4 regions of the Sinorhizobium sp. CCBAU 05631 genome follow, and region 4 is predicted to be linked to each of the others. Evidence: riboswitches for the same ligand, from Rfam matches in the RefSeq annotation. Region 4 holds a riboswitch; each other region holds the start of a gene.
The links. A riboswitch is a leader RNA that binds a small molecule or an ion and turns the genes downstream of it on or off. The one in region 4 is predicted to bind cobalamin.

Region 1 (5,773 bases), 1.2 Mb from region 4:
AGGATCGGCAATGTCTACGCGGTCGCGGTCGCCTGGGAAGTGTCGAGAAGCCTGCTTCGACAGATGAAGGCCGTTGCCCTCATCGAAGGCACGGTGCTCGAACGGCCCATGTCGCTCGAAACTGCAAGGGCGGCCTGATCATGGCCGGGCCGTTCAGGCGGCCCGGCCCTTCCTGTCTCGGAACACGTATTAACACAAACGCCGTCTTGTCGTTGCGCCCTCACCCTAACGTCGTATGATGTGACTACAGGCGCCCCTGTCCCGCGATCAGCGGAGCGAAATGCAGGAAAGACGAGTGTCAGTGTCCCGATCCACTGCGTCCTTGAGGATGATGCGCCTTGCGGCCGCTCTGCTGCCCCTCGCCTTGGCTATGCCTGGGCAGGCATCGGCCACCGACGTCTGCGCGCGCCTCAGCGCCCGCCTCGCAGAGCTGCCGGCGGCGTTCACGACAAACGCCAATCTGCGCGATTTCACCGGCGCGGTTTCGCGACAGAACATCGAACTTCGCCGCGCCAGGAACGAAAGGCGGCGCATGGAATGCAGCGACGAGTCCGTCGTCTACATCGAAAGCGAAAATGCGGCTGCCTGTGCCGAGCTTGACGATGCGATTGCGCGCATGGAGGACAATCTCCACACGCTCAAGGCCCAACGCCGGCACCTGATTTCGAAGGGCAATGAGGACATGCGCCGGCGGATCCTCGCCGCCATGGAATTGAACGACTGCTCGGGGGACGCCGCTCCGAACTGGGACGAGACGGTTCCGGATGAATACGGCACCGAAGAGGCGCGCGCTCATCGCAACATCCTCGAAAGCTTCCCGCCGGACGGCGAGGACTATCCGTTGCTGTTCGATGGTCCGACCGACGATTTCACATTCATGGAGAACGGCGCGGCAGGCGGCTTCAGGACCATGTGCGTGCGGACCTGCGACGGAGCATTTTTCCCGATTTCGTCGAACGCCACGCCGGCCGACTTCGGACGCGACGCCGAGCTTTGCCGGGCACGATGCCCCGGCGCCGATACGGAACTCTATTATCACGTCCTCGCCACCGAGGAGAGCGAGCAGATGGTTTCGGCGTCCACGGGAAGGCCGTACAGGGAACTCCCCAACGCCTTCGCCTATCGTGTGCGCGACGTCGGTTCTCCCGGCATCTGCGGCTGCCAGATTCCGAAGATCACGACGGATCAGAACAAAAGCACCCCCTCGGGAACCAAGCTTTCGGTGGTCAGCCCTTCCGTCGTGACGATCGAGGGGCCGTCTGCACCAGCCTTCGGACCAGCGGGGGCAAAGCCCGTGGAAGAGCGCCCCTATGATCCGAAGAGCAGCAAGGTCCGCGTTGTCGGTCCTGCCTTCCTGCCACAGGAAGAGAGCGCGATCGATCTCAAGAACCCTCGGGGATCGCGTTACCAGCCGCTGCAGAACGAGTGACACCTTCCCTTTGGGCGGTCGTTACGAGGCTGTCGCGGACGCCCCATCCTTCGTCGAAAACGAGGTCCTCGAGCGGCAAGCGTTGCCGCCAGCCCTTCACCGCCAATTCCGGCTGCTGGTAGAGGCGATCGACATAGCCAAGGCACAGCCAGGCGACGATTTCGATGTGCTCCGGAATTCCGAGGATATCTTTGACCTCGTTCTCGTGGAAAATGCTGACCCAACCGACGCCGACGCCTTCGGACCGCGCCGCGAGCCAAAGATTCTGCACCGCGCAAACCGTCGAATACACGTCCATTTGCGAATTGTGCGTGCGGCCGAGCACGACGGCGCCGCCGCGGGTCCGGTCGCAGGTCACGCAAATGCCGAGCGGCGCCTTGCGTATGCCCTCGAGCTTGAGTGACCGGTATTTCGCCTGCGCCTCGCCCGAAAACATTCCGGCTGCCTCCTCATTGGCGCGCTGGAATGCCTGCCAGACCCTCTCCCGCGTCTCGATTCGCCGTACGAGCACGAAGTTCCACGGCTGCATGAAGCCGACGGACGGGGCACGATGCGCCGCTTCGAGCAGGCGGGCGATCAGCGGTTCGGGCAGCGGTTCGGGCAGGAACTCGTCGCGCACGTCGCGGCGCGTCTCGATGGCACGATAGACGGCGGCGCGCTCGTCCGGCGAAAAGGCACCGGCCGCCGCAAGGCAGCCGTTCGGGTCAGGCAGCATCGTTCGATCCCCAACAATGCGCAACCTCCCGCCGTCCGCGCGGGGCCGGTCTATCTCGCCAGGCCGGTCTTCTGACTTCGGGTCACTCGGCTGCGCCACCTTCCCAGATCGCATCAGGAACCAGTGGCAAAGCTCTGAAAATGCTCAGAACTCTTTTGGCGCAGACGTCACCGTTACAGCGTTGGGCACGTGCCGGAATTCTACCGGCTTCCCGATTCTCCCGCAGCAAGCGGGCACCTGACGGCCGCATATGGGCACAGCCGCCGGCGAAACGCAAGGCGGGGGCGCCGCGCCCTGCTCAAGCCGGCCGATAACGCACGAAGGCGAAGGCATCGCCGTTGGGCGACCAGTTCGGAACGTTCATCGTCCCCTGCCCGCCGAAGAGTTCGAAGAGGACACGCGCATTGCTGCCTTCCGGATCCATCAGCCGAAGCCGCACATCGAGATCGCGCGGATGGTCGAAGACCTCGCCGTCATAGGACAGCACCAGCAGATGCCTGCCGTCCGGCGACGGGTGCGGGAACCAGTCACCATAAGGGCTGTCGGTGATGCGCTGGACATCGCTGCCGTCCGGCCTCACCCGCCAGATCTGCATGCGGCCGGTGCGGCTCGAATTGAAATAGATCCACGCACCGTCCGGCGACCAGTCCGGGCCGTCGTTGCGGCCCTCGCCATGCGTCAGGCGCCGCTCCTCTCCGCCATCGACCGAAATCGTGTAGATGTCGAAGATCTGGTCGCGGATCCCGCAATAGGTCAAGGTTTTCCCATCCGGGGACCAGCCGTGCCAATAGGACGGCAGGTTGCGCGTCACCAGAAGCGGCGTGCCGCCCTCGGCCGGCAGCAGATAGATCGCCGACTTGCCGAATTCGGTCTTGTCGCTGATCGCCAGCGTTTTCCCGTCCGGCGAAATGCCGTGATCGTTGTTGCATTGCCCGGCAACGCCCGTGTCGATTTCCACGGGCTCGGAACCGTCAAAGGCAAGCCGATAGAGCCTGCCGTCGCCGTTGATGATCAGGGATTTGCCGTCCGGCGACCAGTTCGGCGCCTCGACCAGCCGCTCCGTCTGCCAGACGACTTGCGTCTCGCCGGTGGCAATATCGAAAATCTCCACCGAACTGCGCATGATCTACCCTCGGTCGCGGAAACGGTTGGTGATCGGATAGCGCCGGTCCCGGCCGAAATTCTTCTTGGTGATCTTGACCCCGGGAGCCGACTGCCGCCGCTTGTATTCGGCGATGTAGAGCAGGTGTTCGATCCGATGCACCGTGGCCTCGTCATGCCCGCGGGCGACGATTTCCTCGGTACTCAGTTCCTTCTCCACCAGGCACTCGAGAATGTCGTCGAGGACCGGATAGGGCGGCAGCGAGTCCTGGTCGGTCTGGTTGGGCCGCAGTTCGGCCGAGGGCGCCTTGTCGATGATGTTCAGCGGGATGACCTCGCCGGAGGGGCCGAGTGCTCCGGGCGGCACAGCGCCATTGCGCCAGCGCGACAGTGCATAGACCTGCATCTTGTAAAGGTCCTTGATCGGGTTAAAGCCGCCGTTCATGTCGCCGTAGAGCGTCGCGTAGCCGACCGACATTTCCGATTTGTTGCCGGTGGTCACCACCATCGAGCCGAACTTGTTGGAGATCGCCATCAGGATCGTGCCGCGCGTGCGGCTCTGCAGGTTCTCCTCGGTGATCCCGGATTCGGTCCCCTCGAACGTGTCGGCGAGAGCATTGAGAAAGCCTTCGACGGGCTCCTCGATCGCAACGACGTCATAATGGCAGCCGAGCGCCTTGGCACAGGCCTCGGCGTCCTTCAGCGATTCCCGCGACGTATAGCGATAGGGCAGCATGATCGTGCGAACCCGCTCCTCGCCGAGCGCGTCCACGGCGAGCGCCGCGCAGATCGCCGAGTCGATGCCGCCCGACAGGCCGAGGACGACGTTCTTGAAGCCGTTCTTGTTGACGTAGTCGCGCAGCCCCAACATGCAGGCGCGATAGTCTGCCTCCTCGCATTCCGGCAGGCGAGACCGGAGTCCGTTGTGTGAGACCCAGCCGTCGTCACCCCTCGTCCATTCGGAGATCGCGAGCGCCTCCTCGAACTGGCTCATCTGGAAGGCGAGCGAGCGATCGGCATTGAAGCCGAAGCTCGCGCCGTCGAAGACCAGTTCGTCCTGCCCGCCGAGCTGATTGGCATAGATCATCGGCAAGCCGGTCTCTATCACCTGCTTCAGCACGATCTGGTGACGGACATCAACTTTACCGCGGTAGTAGGGCGATCCGTTCGGAGAAAGCAGGATTTCGGCGCCGCTTTCCTCGAGCGTCTCGCAGACGCCGAGCTCTCCCCAAATGTCTTCGCAGATCGGAACCCCGATGCGAATGCCGCGGAAATTCACCGGACCGGGCATCTCGCCTTGATCGAACACCCGCTTTTCGTCGAACTCGCCGTAATTCGGCAGATCCACCTTGTCACGGACGGCGATGATCTTGCCCCCGTCCAGGACGGCCACCGAATTGTGCCGCTGCGCGGAGGCTTGACGGGGGAAGCCGATGATCACTCCCGGCCCTCCATCCGCCGTCTCTGCGGCGAGGTTCTCGACGGCGCGCAGGCACGCCTTCAGGAAGGCCGGTTTCAGCACCAGGTCTTCAGGCGGATAGCCGGAAATGAAAAGCTCGGTGAACAGCACCAGGTCGGCGCCCTGGCGCGCGGCGTCGGCCCGCGCTTCGCGCGCCTTGGCCAGGTTGCCGGCGATATCGCCGACGGTCGGATTGAGCTGGGCTACGGCGATCCGTAGCGTCGAAGGTGCGGCTTTCTGTGGGGTCATGGCAGGCCTGTCGGTGTTTCCTCGGCGAATGCATCCAGCTTAAGGCTTGTACTTAACGCATCAGGTGGCAAAAAACCCCCTCCCAATCGCAATGCGTAGAAAAAATCTGAAAAATCCTGTTGTTCCCGGCCGTTAGTGACGCGACAGGGACCCGTCGCCACAGCGGGAACCTGAGGATCATCAAAGCCGCTTCGCCATTCATCCCCCGTTCAAGATGACGGTCGTATGACAGTTGAACGAAAGTTTTGTGAAATTGGAGAAGTTGTGGCCAGTATCGATTCCGCCGCGAGAGGTCCTCAGGTCTATGTCGAAAGGCCGGGCTTTTCCGTCAGACACGCAAAGACCCTGGCGGGCACCCGCAGCGCGCTGTTTTCGCTTTCGCTTGCCGCGACGATCGTCTTTGCGGTCGAGTTCATCGTGCGCCAGTCAGGCTCCGAAACGATCGCCTATTTCATCGATCCGATGCGGCCGGCCTGGACGACGGTCGCAGTCTTCTTCCTCGTCATGCTGGCCCTCGACGCGCTGTTTGGCCGTGAGCACAAGGGCGCGCTCGTGGTGGCGCCGCTCGCCATCATCCCGGCATTTATCTGCCAGCAGAAGCAAGTCTTCCTGTCCGACCCGCTCTATCCCACCGATTTTCTGTTCGGCCGTCAGATCATGGAGCTGATGCCGGTGCTGGTGAAGGATCGGCCATGGACCGCAGTCGGCGTCGTTCTCGGAATTCTGGCAACCGTCATCGCCATCGCCCTGCTGCTGCGCTACGCCTGGCGGAATTTTCCGAAGCTGACCAGCCGGGAGCGTCTCGCACGGGTCGTCTTCG
Region 2 (5,773 bases), on a different replicon from region 4:
CACTCGAACTCGAGGGCTGGAGCTATCCGCGGCATCTTGCCGGGCGGCTCTTTTCCGTCATCGTGCATGGAGACGTGGAAGGGGTCGAGAACGTTCGGCGCAGCCTGTCGGACTGGCTCTGCTACATGCATCTCGAACCGGCTGGCGCCTTGGCGGAACTGGATCGCTATATCGGCTATTGGAAGCCCTATGCGCTGAGCCATGCGGAGCTCGATGCCGACGAGGCGGTGCAGGAAGAGGTCCGCAACGCGGCGCGGACTCTCTTGGAGGCAGTGATGCTCAAGCGAAACGGACAGTGGGTCTCTGCCGGCAAGGAGCTCTCGCAGCCACGCCAGAAGTGATCGAAGCTCACGGCAAGCGATGCCCGTAAACCACGGTCGAGGCGGTGGACAAGCTCATAGCGCGGAGAGGGCGGCGATGTTCTTCCGATGCACGGCCTCATAGGGCTCGAAATACGAGACGGCCCCCGTTGCCAGGTCCTCGGCGATAAAGTCCTTGAGGGATGCGGCTCGGCCCTGTTTGACCGCCTGCATCAACTGCTCGAGGTAGCGCCGGTTGGCGTCGATGAGCCACGCTTCATATCCGCCTGCCGCGATCCGATCCGGATCGCCGTGGTTCGGCAGGATGCGATTGATCGGCCAGGTCGCCAGGCGCGCGAGCTCGCGAATGTGTTTCTCGGTGTTCTCCGCTTCGGAAACATAGGTGACGGTGTCTTCGAGCGTATCGCCGGCCAGAAGAATTTTCTCGTCCGGCAACCAGAGGATGGTCCCGTCGGCGCTGTGGATGTCGAAATGGTGGAGCTCGACCCGGCGACTTCCGACCTCAAGGTCCAGCCTCGTTTCAAAGAGACGATTGGGCATGACGAGCGGGCTGATGGGCGGGACGCGTGTGGCGAGTTGATCGCGATTGGCATGAAGCAGATGGGCGGTCAGCTTCAGCGCGATGATTTCGCAATCGGCAAAGACCGCATTGCCGGCGACATGGTCATTGTGCCAATGGCTGAGGACGACCCGGATGGTCCTTGCGCCGAGCCCCTCGAGATGGCGCCTGATGGCTTGCGCATGGGCAAGCGAGATATGCGTGTCGTAGACGATCGCCTCGCCTGCATTAAAGACCGCATAGGAGGCGACCCCCAAGCCGTAGGCACCGTCATCGAGCCAATTCGGCTCCGCGCCATGAAGTCTCCGCCCCTCGATGCGGCCGTCGTAGTAGGCAAAGACGCCGTGATGCGGTTCAAGGATTCTCAGTGTCGAGGTCATGTCTGGCATGCGAGGCTCTCGAGCAAATTGGCTTCAATCTCTGCCGCGGCGGTCGGCGGCTCGGCAGCGCAGAACTATCACATCCTGACCGCCGCTCACATCGGTTTGCGCATGATTTGGCTCTAGCCCTGCGTGGCCGGAATTAGGAAACTCGCGATTCGTTGTGGTGCCATAAATCATTGAAAGGTTGTATTTTTGTCAATTCATTAACAAATCCCTACATTCCTGCGTCTTTCGGGATCGGCCGGCTGTTGTCGGCAGGCGAACCGCAGCCAGCAGGAGTTTGCGATGGCTGGAAGAGGGCCGGGCGAGGGGACTGCTCGACATCGGCGAGCCGCTGCCCACCGCGCGCATCCTCATGGACCTGATCTTCGGCGCCGCGGCGCTCGAGACCGGCCAGGGACCCGAATGGCCGGGCTGACCGGAATGGCCGGGCTGACCGGACAGGCCGGGCTTCATGCGCAGCTGCATCCGCCTGATCGTCAACGGCATTGCGCAGGGGCCCGCGCAAGGCGATTGATCGTCTTCTGCGGATCGTCAGGTCATCCTGCGAACCACCCAGAGAGACCGGCCCGCATGGGCTATACCCGAGACGAGCCGCAGGCGAGGGTCGTCCTTGAGCCGCTCGGCCTCGGCCGCATCGAGAAGCAGCGCCTGCCGATCGGTCTCGTTAGCGTTCGGCGTAATCCAGCAGCGCCGTTCCTCGCAGCAGAGGCCTGCTTCCGGATGCTCCTGCAGGTATTCGATCGCGTATCCGGCCTCGACTTTTTGCAGTTCCGCGTCGATCGACATCGTCCTTCCTCCCGACCTGAAATCGCTCGGGATTATACCTGATTGTGGCGGCCCAGGGAGCGGCGGCCTCGGCATCGGGGTCCGCACTGTGTGGAGGCATCGCCGAAATGTTGGTAGGCAGCACTGGCCTTGACCAGTCATGATCAACGAATTAAGGAAGCCAGCGACGGTTCCCCCACGATGAAGCGAAGGGGATTAATAGGGAACACGGTGCGGACGACCCAACAGGGACCAAGACCGTGGCTGCCCCCGCAACTGTAAGCGGATTGCCGCCCATCCTCGTGACGCGAGAAGCGTCATGCCACTGCGAAATTGTCGCGGGAAGGCAGGTGGACGGCAGATATCCGCAAGCCAGGAGACCTGCCGTCATGCGTTCACTCCAATCACGGGCGGGGATGCCCGGAACAGGACACAGCATGACCTCTCCTTGCGCCGACCCGCGCCTTGCCTCTGGTCTTTCCCGTTCCGCGACGCCGCCGAACTGTCGGCAGGCGGGCTGACTCCGTCCGTTCGCGCCGCGACCGGCCGCATCCTTTCGGCCGTTTCATCGAATCCGGGAAATAGACTTATGAAAATCCTGTTTGCGAAATCGAAACACGGCATCCTGTGCGCAGCCGCCGGTCTTATGGCTATCGGCATGGAGGCGAAAGCCGCCGAAACCAGCTATCCGCTGATGCTCACCAATTGCGGCCGTCAGGTCACCTTTCAGAAGGCTCCCGAACGGGCCGTCTCGATCGGCCAGAGCAGCACCGAAATCCTTTACCTGCTCGGCCTCCAGGATCGGATGGTCGGCACCGCCGTTTGGATCGGGCCGGTCATCAAGGGCTACGAGGAGGTGAATGCCAAGGTCGAACGGCTCGCCGACAACGATCCGAGCTTCGAAAGCGTCGTCGCCAAGAAGCCGGATCTCGTGACCGCTCAGTTCCAGTGGCATGTCGGCCCGGAGGGCATCGTCGCCAAGCCGGAGCAGTTCGAGGAGCTCGGAATACCGGTCTATACGTCGCCGGCCGATTGCGTTGGCAAGGACAATACCGGCGGCGGCGACGGCGTTCGCCATTCGGTGTTCACGATGGACCTGATCTATCAGGAAATCACCGAACTCGCGCAGATCTTCAACGTCCAGGAGCGCGGCGAGACGCTGGTTGCCGAACTGAAGACGCGTGAGGAAGCGGCGAAGAAGAAGATCGCTTCGGCGGACGGCAAGCTTTCCGCAGTGTTCTGGTTCTCGAGCGCCGAGCTCGACATCGATCCCTATGTCGCCGGCAAGAACGGCGCGCCGGGTTACATCATGCGCTCGCTCGGCATCAGGAATGTCATCGACAGCGAAGAGGAATGGCCGACGGTGGGGTGGGAAACCATCGCCAAGTCCGGCCCGACGCTGATCGTCGCGGGCAGGATGGAGCGCCGTCGTTTCCCCGCCGACGACGTCGCCGTCAAGCACAAGTTCCTCGAGTCCGATCCGGTCACGAGCCTGATGCCTGCGGTGAAGGACGGCCATGTGGTCGAGATGGACGCCCAGGCGATGAACCCGACGATCCGGACCATCGAGGGCATCGAGGTGCTTGCCGATGCCGTCGAGAAATCCGGCCTGAACAAGTGATCGGCAGCGCACCATCCCTGTCCCGGACGAGCGCCAGCCTGCTGGCGCTCGTCGTGCTGTTCGTCGCGCTCTGGCTGGGTGCGGCGATCGGCGAGACGGCCATACCCATGAGCGTGGTGGCCAAGACGGTCGCCAACCGCCTGTGGGATGCCGGCTACGGCGTCGATGCGCTCGACGAGGGCATCATCTGGAATTACCGGGTGAGCCGCGCCATCGCTGCTGCCAGCTGCGGTGCGGCGCTGGCGCTTTCCGGCGTCGTGCTGCAATCGCTGCTGCGCAATCCGCTGGCCGACCCCTATATCCTCGGCATCTCCGCGGGCGCATCGACGGGCGCGGTCGGCGTCGCCGTTCTCGGCATCGGCGCCGGGCTTTTGACGCTGCCGGCCGGCGCCTTCGCCGGGGCGCTGCTGGCCTTCGGGCTCGTCAGCCTGCTGGCGATGCGGGCGGGCAGGGGCCATGGCGCGATCATTCTGGCCGGCGTCGCCGGCTCGCAGCTCTTCAACGCGCTCACTTCCTTGATCGTCACCAAGGCGGCGAATGCGGAACAGGCGCGGGCAATCATGTTCTGGCTGCTCGGCAATCTCTCCGGCGTCCGCTGGCCGGATGTCTGGCTCGCAGTGCCTGTTGCCCTGGTCGGCCTCATTGTCTGTCTCTGGCATGCCCGCGCCCTCGACGCATTCACCTTCGGCTCCGAATCCGCCGCCTCGCTCGGCATCCCGGTGCGCCGGGTCTATGCCGTGCTGATCGGCGTATCGGCGATGATGACGGCGACCATGGTCAGCATGGTCGGGTCGATCGGCTTCGTCGGCCTCGTCATCCCGCATGTCGCCCGTATGCTCGTCGGCGTCCGGCACGGATTGCTGCTGCCGGTCTCTGCCTTGGTGGGAGCGGTGTTCATGATCGCCGCCGACATCGTGTCGCGCATCATCATTCCGGGGCAGGTGCTGCCGATCGGCGTCGTCACCGCGCTGGTCGGCGCGCCCGCCTTCGCCGCCATTCTCAGCCAGCGCAGGACGGTTCGATGACGCTTTCGGCTTGCAGTGTCTCATGGTCGGCCGGCGGGGTCTCGATCCTCGAGGGCGTCTCGCTCGACGTCGCCGCCGGTGAGTTTCTCGGCATCGTCGGTCCGAACGGTTCCGGCAAGACCAGCCTGATGTCGCTGCTTGCCGGCCTGCGGCGGCCGCGGTCCGGTCACGTTCTGCTCGACGGAGAGAGCGTCGACAGGCTGAGCCGGAAGCAGATCGCCAAGCGCATCGCGCTGGTCGAGCAGCAGGCCGAAACCGGCGAGCGCATCTCGGCGCGCCAGGCGGTGGAACTCGGCCGCACGCCGCATCTCGGGCCGCTCACGCCGTGGTCGGCCCTGGATGAGGCCATCGTCGACGAGGCAATCCACCATGTCGGCATGGCGCAGCTCGCCGCGCGGATGTGGCACACGCTGTCGGGCGGCGAGCGGCAGCGCCTGCACATCGCCCGGGCGCTGGCACAGCAGCCGCAAATCCTCCTCCTCGACGAGCCGACCAACCATCTCGACGTCGGCCATCAGATCGGTCTCCTGCACCTGGTGCGCCAGCAGCAGCTGACGGCGGTCGCGGCACTGCACGATCTCAACCATGCCGCCACGTTCTGCGACCGGATCGCGCTGATGAGCGGCGGCCGCATCGCCGCCTTGGGACGCCCGTACGAGGTCCTCACCGAAGAGCGGATCCGCACCGTCTTCGGTGTCGACGTCGACGTCGAGCACCAAAGCGAGGGCCGCTGTCATATTCGTTACCGCGCGCCCGGGTTACCGGCTACCGGAAAGCCGATGCTGAAGAGGATTTCATGATCAATCTTACCAGGCGCCTGCTCTTCGCCCTGATCGTGATCTCGATGCCGGCCATGGCCAGCGCCGAGACCGGCGAGGTCAAGATGCTGAACCGCGGCGAAAAGGTTTCGATGGTCTTCGAACCGGATTTCCTGGCGCTGCAGCCCGCCGACAGCGTCAAGTACATCGCCGCCAACAAAAGCCACAATGCCGCGACGATCGACGGCATGCTCCCGGACGGCCATCCGGGCTTCAAGGGCAAGATCAACGAGGAGATCGTCGTCACCTTCGATCGGCCGGGATTCTACGGCATCAAAT
Region 3 (5,773 bases), 1.3 Mb from region 4:
GGTAGAAGCAGATGGCAACTGTGGGACGAGTTTCCTTCTTCCCTTCGGAAGTCTGCGCTCCCCCGACATCGCCGGCGATACGCACCCACTCGTCAACCCCGATCACGCCCCTGCCCGGCCACCAGATGCCGGCTTTCAGCAGCGGCCGCGCCGGTTGCGGCTTTTCGGCGCCATCGATCAGCGCCTCGGCATAGTCGAGGAACAGGCCGGCATTGTCCGCGCCGCCTTCGTTGAAATAGGCCCAGAGACGCTCACGGTCTTCCGCGGCAACGGTCGAGAAAGGCTCGAGGCCCGGGTCCGGCTTGTCGTCCCCCGGCAGCACCGCAATCTTGAACTTGCCCGCCACCGCCGCGGCATAGAGCGCCTCCAGCACGTAGCGAAAATAGCTGGCGCCGCCGAGCGGCCGGACGACGATCAGCTTCGCATGTCGCGCCGTACGTTCGACATAGGTGTCGACCGACATCGGATGCATGAGGTTCATGAGGCTGGCGATACGCAGGCTCTTCCCGCTCGCGCGCCGGCGATGCGCCGCGGCAATCGACGCAAGCTCCGTATCGGCCGCCGACAGGAACAGGATATCGGCCGGGCTTTGCCCGAGATCGATCGCTTCGTTGCCGTCGGCGATCGTGCCTTTCTGGGCTAGGAGGAGATGCATTGTTGCTTCCCGCTGGGCTCGTGAAGAGACCCCTCCCCAGCCCCTCCCCACAATGGGGAGGGGTTAGGTCGTGCCACACGCACTCTTTCCCCGAGTATCAGCCGTTCGTGCCATAACGCCGCCCCCCTTTGGGAACGAAAGCATCGCCGCAAATGCCAGCCGAGCCCCTCTCCCTTGTGGGGAGGGGCTGGGGAGGGGTTCTTCTCACACGCGCTCAAAACAACCTCACGCCAGCGCCGAAATCGCCGCGCGCACGGCCGCCTCATCCATGTCGTGCAGGCCGATGACGACGAGGCGCGTGCCGCGCGTCTCGCCGGGTGCCCAGGCACGGTCGTAATATTGATCGACCCGGCTGCCGACCGCCTGGATCAACAGACGCATTGGCTTGCCGGGTACGTCGGCAAAGCCCTTGAGGCGCAATACGTCGTGCTCGGCGATAACGGCCTTGAGCCGGTCGATGAAGGCCGCCGGTTCGGCGATCGGGCCAAGTTCGACGACGAAGCTGTCGAATTCGTCGTGATCATGTTCCTCGCCGGCCTCATGCTCCATCTCGTGATGCGATTTGCGGTCGACGATCTCGTCTTCCGTGCCGACGCCAAGCCCGAGCAGGATCGCGGCGGCCACCTCGCCGTTCTTGGCCTCGATCATCGCCGGCTTGCGGCTGATGCGCGAGGCGACTTCGTCGCGCACGGACTTGAGGCCCGCAGCATCGATGAGATCGGTCTTGTTCAGAACGATGAGGTCGGCGGCGGTGAGTTGGTCCTCGAAGAGCTCTTCCAGCGGGCTCTCATGATCAAGGTTGTCGTCATTGACGCGCAGCGCATCGACCTTGTCGTGATCGTCGGCAAAACGGCCGGCGGCAACGGCGGCGCTGTCGACGACGGTCACGACGCCATCGACCGTCACTTCGCTGCGGATGTCGGGCCAGTTGAAAGCGGCGACCAGCGGTTGCGGCAGCGCAAGGCCGGAGGTCTCGATGACAATATGATCCGGGCGGTTCTCTCGCTCGAGCAGCTTGGTCATGGTCGGAATGAAGTCGTCGGCGACGGTGCAGCAGATGCAGCCATTGGTGAGCTCGATGATGTCCTCTTCCGAGCAGGCTTCAGCGCCGCAGCCCTTCAACACGTCGCCGTCGACGCCGAGATCGCCGAACTCGTTGATGATCAATGCGATCCGCTTGCCCTCGGCGTTCTGCAGCAGGTTGCGGATCATCGTCGTCTTGCCGGCGCCGAGGAAGCCGGTGATGACCGTGGCGGGGATCTTGCCCGATTGGGCCTTTGCAAGTGTCATGAATCAACCCTTCATTTTCAGCGGCAACCCGGCCGCGACGAAATAGACTTCGGCGGATTTCTCCGCGACGATTTGATGGAGGCGGCCGGCATGGTCGCGGAAGTCTCGCGCCATGCGGTTCTCCGGCACGATGCCGAGACCGACCTCATTGGAGACGATGATGACGCGCGCCTGCATGGCAGGCAGCAAGCCGGCAAGTGCCGCAAACTCGGCCGGCATGTCGCGCTCTTCCATCATCAGGTTCGTCACCCACAGCGTGAGGCAGTCGACAAGAATTACGCGCTCCGGTGCATCCAGTCGACGAAGCAGGCCGGAGAGATCGAGCGGTTCCTCGTGCGTTGCCCAGCCCTTGCCCTGCCGCGCGCCTTGGTGGCGGGCGATACGATCGCGCATTTCCTCGTCATAGGCGCGGCCGGTCGCAACATAGTGCATCCCGAGCCCCGACGCTTCGGCGAGCTTCTCCGCGAAACTGGATTTCCCGGAGCGCGCGCCGCCGAGCACGAAGACCGGACCGGCATTGGAGAATGTCATCCGACCAGATCCCATGCGAGGAAACTGGTGGGGACAAAGCAACGATAGCAAGCGGACGCGTGACGGGCACGCGCAGAAGACGATAAATAAGCCACGACAACCTCCGTGCTGGCATTGGGGAGGACTCCCCCGGGCGATGCCCTGATGGACGGCAGGTCTCCTGGCTCTCGGCGTCACGGGCAAGCGCTGCGCACGCGGTGCCCAGCGCTATTGGGCCCGAACGGGTCCGCCTTGCCTTCCCGGCGTCTGCTGGCTCGTGAAGGCGGACGATTCGTAGAAAGAGAGGCGTCCAGCCCGGCTGCTCACGATGCCACGCCAGTGGCTTTTCCGGCGTGCCTCCAATTCCGCGACAACTGCCCCATGCAGTTTCACCGGAAGAGGTGCGGCATGCCCGATGGCGAACCCTGACCGTTCTACAGTCGCGGGGTCGGCTGCGATAAGGGCGCCCGGTGTGGGTCCGCCCGTCGCATTCCCATTTACTCTCCCGCGCCGCTTCGGTGCGGGGGAACCATCCAATGCGTTAATTATGAAGCGGATGCGGCAAAGTCAATCGACGGTCTGCGACGCGAGGTCGGCAAGTTGCGGCAGCGCGAGGCGCGTCGCCAACTCGGCGCCTTTCTCCTAATCCGAACGGGTAGGCAGACGCCCGTCCCAAGCGCGTGATAAAACGGGCATTCGAACCCGAGGCGGCTCCGATGCTTCGCCACGGTGTTCGATTATGTCCACGGCACTGAATTTGTCAGTTCAGCCTGGAGGGGGTGCGATGGCATATCTGCGTCGTGCCGCATTTGTCGCGCTGAGTGTCGCGCTTTACGGCTCCATGCCAAGCAAGGCCGCCGAACCGATTGGTCAGGCGATCCGGATCAAGACTGAGGTCAGCGGAGCGAGCGGACCACTGGTCGTCACGGACCCGGTGCATCGCGACGAGCGGATTCGGACATCCAGATCCGGCCTTGGCCAGTTCGTCTTCCGAGATGGAAGCAAGCTTGCCGTCGGTGCCGGCTCGTCGGTCGTCATCGACAAATTCGTCTTCGACGACTCGAGATCGGTGCAGAAGCTGACCGTCGCGGCGGCGAAGGGAACGTTTCGCTGGATCAGCGGCAACTCGGGGCACTCGGCCTACCAGATCCTGACACCGGCCGGAACCATCGGCGTTCGAGGCACGGTCTTCGACTTTTACGTCGGCGGAGACGGCACGACGGCAGTGGTGCTCCTGAGCGGCGCTGCCGAATTTTGCGGCCGAGGCGGCTGTCAACAGCTGACGCGGCGCTGCGACTGCGTGGTCGCCCGTCCCAATGGCGATATGACCGATACGCGACGGGTCGACCGAAGCATCCTCAGGACACTCGGCAACCAGCAGGCCTTGCCATTCCTCTCCGGCAGGCAGCAGCTGTCGCCCGGATGGAGCGGCACCGGCTGCGGCCTTTCAGCTGAGATCCAGATCCGTCCAGATCGGGTCCGGCCGCTCGTCGCACCGCCACCCGAACCGGCTCCGCCTGTCGAGACGCCGCCCCAACCCAAGCCACCCAAACCCGACAAGCCTCACAAACCCGACAAGCCTCACAAACCCGACAAGCCTCACAAACCGGACAAGCCCCAAAAACCAGAAAAGCCGGGCAAGCCGGACAAACACGACAAGAGCTGGCACGATAAACCGAACAAGTTCGACAGGTCGGACAGGCCGCGCAACCGTGATTACTCGCACGACCGGAGCAGGGTCCGTTCGTTCGGGCGACGGTGACTGTAATTGAAGTGCCGAAAAGCGGCGCCTTTTGCATCAGTCGGCGAAGCACCTATTCGCCAGCCGCATCCTTCGCCGTCGACTCACCAATGAAATGTTCGCCGCGCCGCGAAATCCGCCGATAGAACTCCGACAAGCCGGGCGTCAGCGCGGACGCCTTGAGCTTTGCCACGCCCAGCATGCGCCGGCTCTCGGGGGACCGTGCGCGCAAAGCGTCGACCAGCCGCCGATGAACTTCGAAGAGCTCGGCGAATTCATCCGACTCGGCCAGTCGCTCGTCACCAACGACTCCAAAGAGCCTCGTTCGCGTGCTCTTACCCTTGAGCCCCAATGCTCCGGCCTCCAGCAGGGCGCAGCCGCCAGCCAAATTTGCCGTCGCCTCCGACACGAGGATATCGTAGCCGATCTCCTTGCAGGCGGATTCGATGCGCGCCGCCACATTGACGGTGTCCCCGACCGCCGAATAGTTGAAATGCGTCTCGGCGCCCATGTTGCCGACGCAGGCAAGGCCGGTGTGGATTCCAATGCCGATGGCAACGCTTTGCCCCGCCCCGAAACCGAAGGCATCCTTGTCATTGAGACGAGCAAGCGTTTCGCGCATCGCCAAAGCCGCGCGAACGGCCCTGCGAGGATGATCTCTGACATCGACGGGGGCGTTCCAGAAGGCCATGATCGAGTCGCCGATGAACTTGTCGAGTGTGCCCTCGTTTTCGATGACGTGTCGGCTCAGCGCATCGAGAAGCGTATTCAGGAACCCGACAACCTCGGTCGGCGCCAAACGCTCGCTGATCTCGGTGAAGTTGCGCACGTCGACGAACATGATCGTCAGCTCACGATCGTCTCCCCCGAGCCTCAGTGCGTTCTGCGTGTGCTCGACGCGATAAAGCAGCGACGGCGACAAATATTGGCCGAAGGCGCGCCGGACGACGCGACGCTCCCGGTCGGTCACCAGGAAGCGATAGGCCGTCGCGGCGAAATGCGTGACCAATCCGGAAAAGATCGGAGCAAGCGGGTCGAAGAGCAGTCCCGCGTAGAGAAACGCAGTCCAGGAGGCCGCGAGAGCCAAGCCGGTGATCAGCAACCCGCAGGCGAGCGCCACGCCGGGGCTGACGAAGGTGGTCACCATGACGAGGAGGGTGCCTGCAATGGCGATCGACAGGATCTCGAGCCCTTCGGCCCAGTCCGGGCGCGAGAGGAAGCGACCGGACAGGATCTGCTCGACGGCCTGGGCATGAAGCGAGACTCCCGGGACATTATGGCCGAGAGCCGTGGTGCGGATATCGAGCAAACCGGCAGCCGAGGTGCCGACGAAGACGATGCTGCCTTCGACCGCCGCCCTGACATCCTCGGGAGCACCCGCTGCGGCAAGCACGCGCCCGGCCGATACATATCTTTCCGCCCGGTCCTCACTGACATAAAGCCAGAGCTCGCCGGCCGCCGTGACCGGCACGGCGAAATCGCCGATCTTGATCCGGGTTATCGTATCGGGCACCTCCGTCGCGCCGGCCAGCAGATAGGTGGAAGCCCCCTGTGCGACACGCAGCGCCTCGAGCGCC
Region 4 (5,773 bases):
GTTCATGATTCCGGCCGGATCGAAGGCATGCTTGATCCGCCGCATTAGCTCGATCTCGATCGGCGCGCGGATGGCCGCAAGTTCGTCGCGCTTCAACTGGCCGATGCCGTGTTCGGCCGAGATCGATCCGTTATATTTCAGCACAATGGCGTGAACGATCGCGTTCACTTCGTGCCAGCGGGCCAGAAAGGCCTCGCGGTCCGCGCCGACCGGCTGGGTAATGTTGTAGTGGATGTTGCCGTCGCCCATATGGCCGAAGGCGCAGATGCGTGCGTTGGGGATTGCCGTGATGACCGCCGCATCCGCTTCCGCCATGAAGGCGGGAATGCTCGACACCGGTACCGACACGTCATGCTTGATCGAGCCGCCCTCGGGTTTCTGCGCCGGAGACATGCTCTCGCGCATGTGCCACAGCGCCTTTCGCTGCGCTTCGCTCTGGGCGATGACGGCATTCTCGATGAGACCCTCCTCTGCACCTGCTTCGAGCAGGCTTTGCACCATCTGCTCCGAACTCTCGGCCGAGTCGGAGGTGGAGATATCGATCAGCGCATACCAGGGATGACTTGTTTCCATCGGGTCGCGAACGCCCGGTATGTGGCGGGTGGTGAACTCGATGCCGAGCCTCGGCATCAGTTCGAAGCCGGTCAAGGCGGGACCGCAGAGGCTCGATGCCCGCTCGAAGAGTCCGAGCGCGTCTTCGACGCTTGCGAGCCCGGCAAAGGCGACCTGATGGCCGCGCGGCTTCGGGAAGAGCCTTAGGACGGCGCCGGTGATGACCCCGAGCGTCCCTTCGGCGCCGATGAACAGATCGCGTAGGTCGTAGCCGGTATTGTCCTTCTTGAGGCGTCGGAGACCGTCCCAGATTTCGCCGGTCGGGAGCACGACTTCCAGCCCCATGCAGAGCTGTCGCATGTTGCCATAGGCAAGCACGGCGGTGCCGCCGGCATTGGTGGAAAGATTGCCGCCGATCCGCGCCGATCCTTCGGAGCCAAGCGACAGCGGAAACAGCCGGTCGACGTCGTCCGCCGCCTTCTGAATGTCTGCGAGAATGCAGCCGGCGTCGGCGACGATCACATTGCCGACCGGGTCGATGTCGCGGATGCGGTTCAGCCGCTCAAGGGAAAGCACCACATCGGCCTTTCCCTCGCGCGGGATCTGGCCGGCCACGTGGCCGGTGTTTCCGCCCTGGGGCACGATCGCCGTCTGGCTCTGGCTGGCGAGCCGCAGGATGCGCGAGACTTCATCGACCGAGGCGGGCTTCAGCACGAGCGGTGTCGTGCCGCGGTAAAGCCCGCGCGATTCGACGAGATAGGGCGCCGTCTCCGCCGGTCCGGTCAGCGCATGGCCGGGGCCGACGATGTCGGTGAACGAGGCGATCAGTTCGGGAGAAGGGATTGCTGTGCTCATGACCTGCCTGCGATTTATATTGCCGAAACAGCCGGACCACACAGGTCTCGCGCTTCCGGTCAGATCCTCGGGGCGGCGGCCCGTTCGAGCCGGTCGATGATCGCTTCGCCAAGGCCTTCGCCCGGGATCGGCCCGAAAGCGATGGTTCGAGCGCCGCTCGCATCTGCCTTTTTCATATAGTCGAAAAGATTGGCGGCCGCTTCCCTGAGATTGCCCGTTGGGCTGAGGTCGAGGACGATCGCCGCGCTGCCTTCGCCAGGCAGCGCCTTGCCGCCGAAGCGGATCAGCGCCTCTCCCGTGTGGACGTCCGTCGCATTGAGCCGCACCGCGGCACCCGGCGCATAATGCGAGGCGAGCATGCCGGGAGCTTCGATCGTCGCGCCGGCCGCTTCCGGCCGCTCAACGGGAAGGCCGGCGAGCGCCTCGATCTCGGCCGCATCGAGACCCCCCGGCCGAAGCAGCCGCAGCCGGCCGTCTTCGACCTTGATGATCGTCGATTCGAGGCCGATTTCCGCCGGGCCGGCATCGAGGATCAGCTTCAGCTTCGCACCGAGATCCGCCTCCACATGGGCCGCGCTGGTCGGACTGATCTTGCCCGACGTATTGGCGCTCGGCGCCGCCAGCGGGCGCCCAAAATGTGAGATCACCCGCCGGGAAAAACCTTCAGGCATGCGGATCCCGAGCCTGTCGAGGCCGGCTGAGGCAAGCGCGTGCACGGTGCTTTCGGGTCGCTGAGTGAGAATCAGCGTCAGCGGCCCCGGCCAGAAGGCTTCCGCGAGGCGTCGGGAGATGGGGTCGAATATCACATGCGCTTCGGCCATTCCCATGTCCGAGACGTGGCAGATCAGCGGATTGAAACGCGGCCGGCCCTTCATCTCGTAGATGCGGCTGATCGCATCGGCACTCGTTGCGTCTGCTGCAAGGCCGTAGACGGTTTCCGTCGGGATCGCCACGGGCTCACCTTCGGAAAGCACCGCGCAGGCCGTTTCGATCGCCCGATCCGGTTCGCTGCACGTATCGATGATTTCGGCCATGGCGGTTCTGGTCCTTTCCGTCGCTTCCTTAACGGAGGAGGAGGGAAAACAGAACGATTTTCTTTGTCGATGACCGGCGTCAGAGGCTGCGAATGATCCGCCGCAGCGCTTCGTCGCGTGCGCCGAGCATCAGGACGTTCTTGAGCGCCACCTTCGGGTCCTGCGTCCGGAAGATCAGGCCGTTGCCCCGAACATTTCGATCGAGGACCATCCGCCCCTCTTCGGTGCCGGGTTGAATGGCCACGGCGAAATACATGCGCGAGTAGCTTGTCTGTATGCGTTCGAAGAAGTGCGCCTCGTCGCCGAGGTCGGAGAAGAAGTTGGCAAAGTAGAACGCCCAGGTGACGTCTCGCGATCGAGCGAGATGAGTCCGCGCCGCGGTGACATGGCAATAGCCGAGGTGGGGACTGTCGGCGAGGGTCCTGTGGAAGATCATCTTCGGGAACTGGATCGAGGCATGAAAGCCGTTGATCCGCCCGTGTGTCGTCTCTCCCGCCGCCTGTAATCTCTGTCCGGTTCTCTCTGCCACTTCCTCATGCGTCATGTAGCGGCGCTGTTCGGGCAACCACGGCCGGCGCCGGTCGATTCGGCCCGTGCGCAGGAACTCTGTATGGCCGCCCGCCGGTTTCGGCGCCGGCGCCTGCGCTTTGCCTGAGGCGTCGTAGTATCTGATTTTTGCCATCGACCTCTGCGTCACCTGTCGCTGAACGGACTGAACCGTCAGCGAACGCTAAATCACTATGGTTAATAGAGTATTTCGGGCGCCCGCGCATCGCTTAATGTCGCAAAATGGCCCGTGATCTTCGCGGCCTGGATGCCGCTGCGAAAAAACGCGCCATTTGCCGAAAAATGTATCTATCGCATTGTTTATTATAGAAGATGTCGCAGGACTTCCAACGCGCCCGCATCGAAAATCCTTGTCGTCTTTCTGGAATGGAATGTCGCGCACCGGCAATTGCCGAGCCTATCTGGCCGCTTAGATTCGAATTGCTCAAGGTGCCGCTTCTTCGCAGGGAGGGGCGGAGAATTGGGAAGCCGGTCAAATCCCGGCGCTGCCCCCGCAACGGTGGTGGAGTGAACCCCCGGCATAAGGCCACTGGACAATCGTCCGGGAAGGCGCCGGGCAGGGCCCTCGGGCCGCTCCAGAGCCCGGAAACCAGCCTTGAGGAAAACGACCGTAACTGGTTGCGGCGGGCAGCCGGATCGGAGCCAAGGCGCACGACATCTCTCCGGCGCGGTTCCCGTCTTGCCTGCCCGAAACAGGGCTAACGAGGACATGGGCATGGACATCCAGAACGAAATGCTGCGCAAGCTGAAGACCCGCCGCGAGGGCTACAGCCTCGATCGGGCCTTCTACATCGACCCGGACTATTACCGTCAGGACCTGGAGAATATCTGGTACAAAGACTGGCTATTCGTCGGCCACGACTGCGAAATCCCGCGTCCCGGCAATTACTTCACGCTGCAGGTCGGCGACTATCCGATCGTCATCGTGCGCGATCGCCAGGGGGCGGTCCGAGCGCTGCACAATTCCTGCCGCCACCGCGGCTCGCGCGTTTGCACCCAGCACAAGGGATCCTCGGCCAAGCTCGTTTGTCCCTATCACCAGTGGACCTACGAACTCGATGGCAGGCTGCTCTTCGCCCGGCAGATGCCGGAGGATTTCGATCCGGCCCAGCACAGCCTGAAGCCGGTCAATTGCGAAACGGTCGGCGGCTATATCTTCATCAGCCTTGCCGAGCGGCCCATGGATTTCCAGCCCTTCCGCGACACGGTTGCAGCCTATCTCGCGCCGCATCGCCTCGGCGAAACCAAGGTCGCCTATGAAAGCACCATCGTCGAGAAGGGCAATTGGAAGCTCGTCTGGGAGAACAACCGCGAGTGCTACCATTGCGCCGCCAACCATCCGGAACTCTGCCGGACCTATCCCGAGGCTCCGACTGTGACGGGCGTCCAGGGCGCCATGGACGATCCGGAAATCGGTGCCCATTGGGAGAGATGCGAGGCGGCGGGGCTGCCGAGCGCCTTCAAGATCGGGCCGACCGGCCAGTTCCGCATGACGAGGATGCCGCTGATCAACGGGGCGGAGAGCTATACGATGTCCGGCGAGAAGGCGGTCCGCAAGCAGCTTTCCGGCGACATAAGCGCGAACCGCATCGGCACGCTGCTGCTCTTCCATTACCCGACGACGTGGAACCACATCCTCGGCGACCATGCGATCACCTTCCGCGTGCTGCCGCTCGGGCCGGAACTGACGCAGGTCACGACGAAATGGCTCGTCAGCAAGGATGCGGTCGAAGGGGTCGACTATACCCTCGAAGACCTCACCCATGTCTGGACCGAGACCAACGACCAGGACCGGCAGATCGTCGAGGAAAACGCCTTCGGCATCCGCTCGCCGGCCTATGAGCCGGGTCCCTATTCGGCCGAACACGAGGGCGGGGTCATGCAGTTCGTCGACTGGTATTCGCGCTTCATGCAGGATCGCCTGCAGGGCAGCGCCGCTCCTCTGTCGCGGGTGGCATGACGATGGAAATGGCACGCTCCTTTCACCACTTCGACGAACTGCAGCCCTGGAAAGATCGCCAGTTCCTGCTCGAATGCATCTCCGCGGTCGGCGAGACCGCGGACGTGATGACCTTCACCTTCCGGTCCGACAGGCCGGCCTGGTTCCGCTACCTGCCCGGGCAGTTCGTGACGCTGGAACTCCCCGTCGGCGAGGAACCGGTGATGCGCACCTATACGCTATCGTCCTCGCCGTCCCGCCCGCTTTCCGTTGCGGTCACGGCCAAGGCGCAGTCGAACAGCATCGGCACGCGCTGGATGTTCGACAATCTCAGGCCTGGCATGACGTTGAAGGCGCTGGGGCCGCTCGGCGATTTCAGCTTCGTGCGCCATCCGGGCGAAAAATATCTGTTCGTCTCGGCCGGCTCCGGCATCACGCCGATGATGTCGATGACGCGCTGGATGGCGGATTGCGCGCCGGACACGGATGTGACCTTCATTTCCTGTGCCCGGCAGCCGGAGGATCTGCTGTTCAAGCCGGAGCTGGAGATCCTCGCCCGCCAGATGCCGCGTCTCAATCTCGGCTTCCTGGTGGAAGGACACGAAGCGCGTCACGGCTGGCACGGCCTGCGCGGCCGTATCGATGCGACGAAGCTGCCGCTGCTTGCACCGGACTTTCTGGAGCGAACGGTCTTCTGTTGCGGCCCCGAACCCTTCATGCGCGGGGTTCGGGAGATGCTGGAGGGGGCCGGTTTCTATATGGCCCGCTACCACCAGGAAAGCTTCCAGCCGGCGGCGGCGCCGGCGGCAGAGGAACTCGCCATCCG

Region 1: it holds a riboswitch for cobalamin, as region 4 does, so the genes downstream of both, bluB (5,6-dimethylbenzimidazole synthase) here and SS05631_RS02710 (aromatic ring-hydroxylating dioxygenase subunit alpha) in region 4, are expected to answer to the same signal.
Region 2: it holds a riboswitch for cobalamin, as region 4 does, so the genes downstream of both, SS05631_RS31435 (ABC transporter substrate-binding protein) here and SS05631_RS02710 (aromatic ring-hydroxylating dioxygenase subunit alpha) in region 4, are expected to answer to the same signal.
Region 3: it holds a riboswitch for cobalamin, as region 4 does, so the genes downstream of both, cobU (bifunctional adenosylcobinamide kinase/adenosylcobinamide-phosphate guanylyltransferase) here and SS05631_RS02710 (aromatic ring-hydroxylating dioxygenase subunit alpha) in region 4, are expected to answer to the same signal.

Annotation. Positions count from the first base shown of each region.
Region 1 is NZ_CP023063.1:1,748,880-1,754,652, forward strand. Features, by position in the region: gene SS05631_RS08650 (acyl-homoserine-lactone synthase) at 1-138, shown strand, start outside; gene SS05631_RS08655 (DUF2865 domain-containing protein) at 281-1,429, shown strand; gene bluB (5,6-dimethylbenzimidazole synthase) at 1,383-2,144, opposite strand; cobalamin riboswitch at 2,188-2,400, opposite strand; gene SS05631_RS08665 (TolB family protein) at 2,443-3,267, opposite strand; gene SS05631_RS08670 (NAD+ synthase) at 3,271-4,953, opposite strand; gene SS05631_RS08675 (LTA synthase family protein) at 5,218-5,773, shown strand, end outside.
Region 2 is NZ_CP023064.1:54,850-60,622, forward strand. Features, by position in the region: partial or broken gene SS05631_RS19705 (flavodoxin family protein) at 1-341, shown strand, start outside; gene SS05631_RS19710 (MBL fold metallo-hydrolase) at 396-1,268, opposite strand; gene SS05631_RS31115 (hypothetical protein) at 1,543-1,680, shown strand; gene SS05631_RS19715 (hypothetical protein) at 1,797-2,051, opposite strand; cobalamin riboswitch at 2,202-2,434, shown strand; partial or broken gene SS05631_RS31435 (ABC transporter substrate-binding protein) at 2,701-3,651, shown strand; gene SS05631_RS19725 (iron ABC transporter permease) at 3,648-4,676, shown strand; gene SS05631_RS19730 (ABC transporter ATP-binding protein) at 4,673-5,476, shown strand; gene SS05631_RS19735 (pseudoazurin) at 5,473-5,773, shown strand, end outside.
Region 3 is NZ_CP023063.1:1,881,119-1,886,891, forward strand. Features, by position in the region: gene cobN (cobaltochelatase subunit CobN) at 1-655, opposite strand, end outside; gene cobW (cobalamin biosynthesis protein CobW) at 881-1,945, opposite strand; gene cobU (bifunctional adenosylcobinamide kinase/adenosylcobinamide-phosphate guanylyltransferase) at 1,949-2,476, opposite strand; cobalamin riboswitch at 2,609-3,004, opposite strand; gene SS05631_RS09315 (FecR domain-containing protein) at 3,240-4,217, shown strand; gene SS05631_RS09320 (adenylate/guanylate cyclase domain-containing protein) at 4,270-5,773, opposite strand, start outside.
Region 4 is NZ_CP023063.1:574,457-580,229, forward strand. Features, by position in the region: gene SS05631_RS02695 (FAD-binding oxidoreductase) at 1-1,407, opposite strand, end outside; gene SS05631_RS02700 (L-threonylcarbamoyladenylate synthase) at 1,467-2,441, opposite strand; gene SS05631_RS02705 (DUF6656 family protein) at 2,521-3,123, opposite strand; cobalamin riboswitch at 3,419-3,621, shown strand; gene SS05631_RS02710 (aromatic ring-hydroxylating dioxygenase subunit alpha) at 3,724-4,968, shown strand; gene SS05631_RS02715 (hybrid-cluster NAD(P)-dependent oxidoreductase) at 4,965-5,773, shown strand, end outside.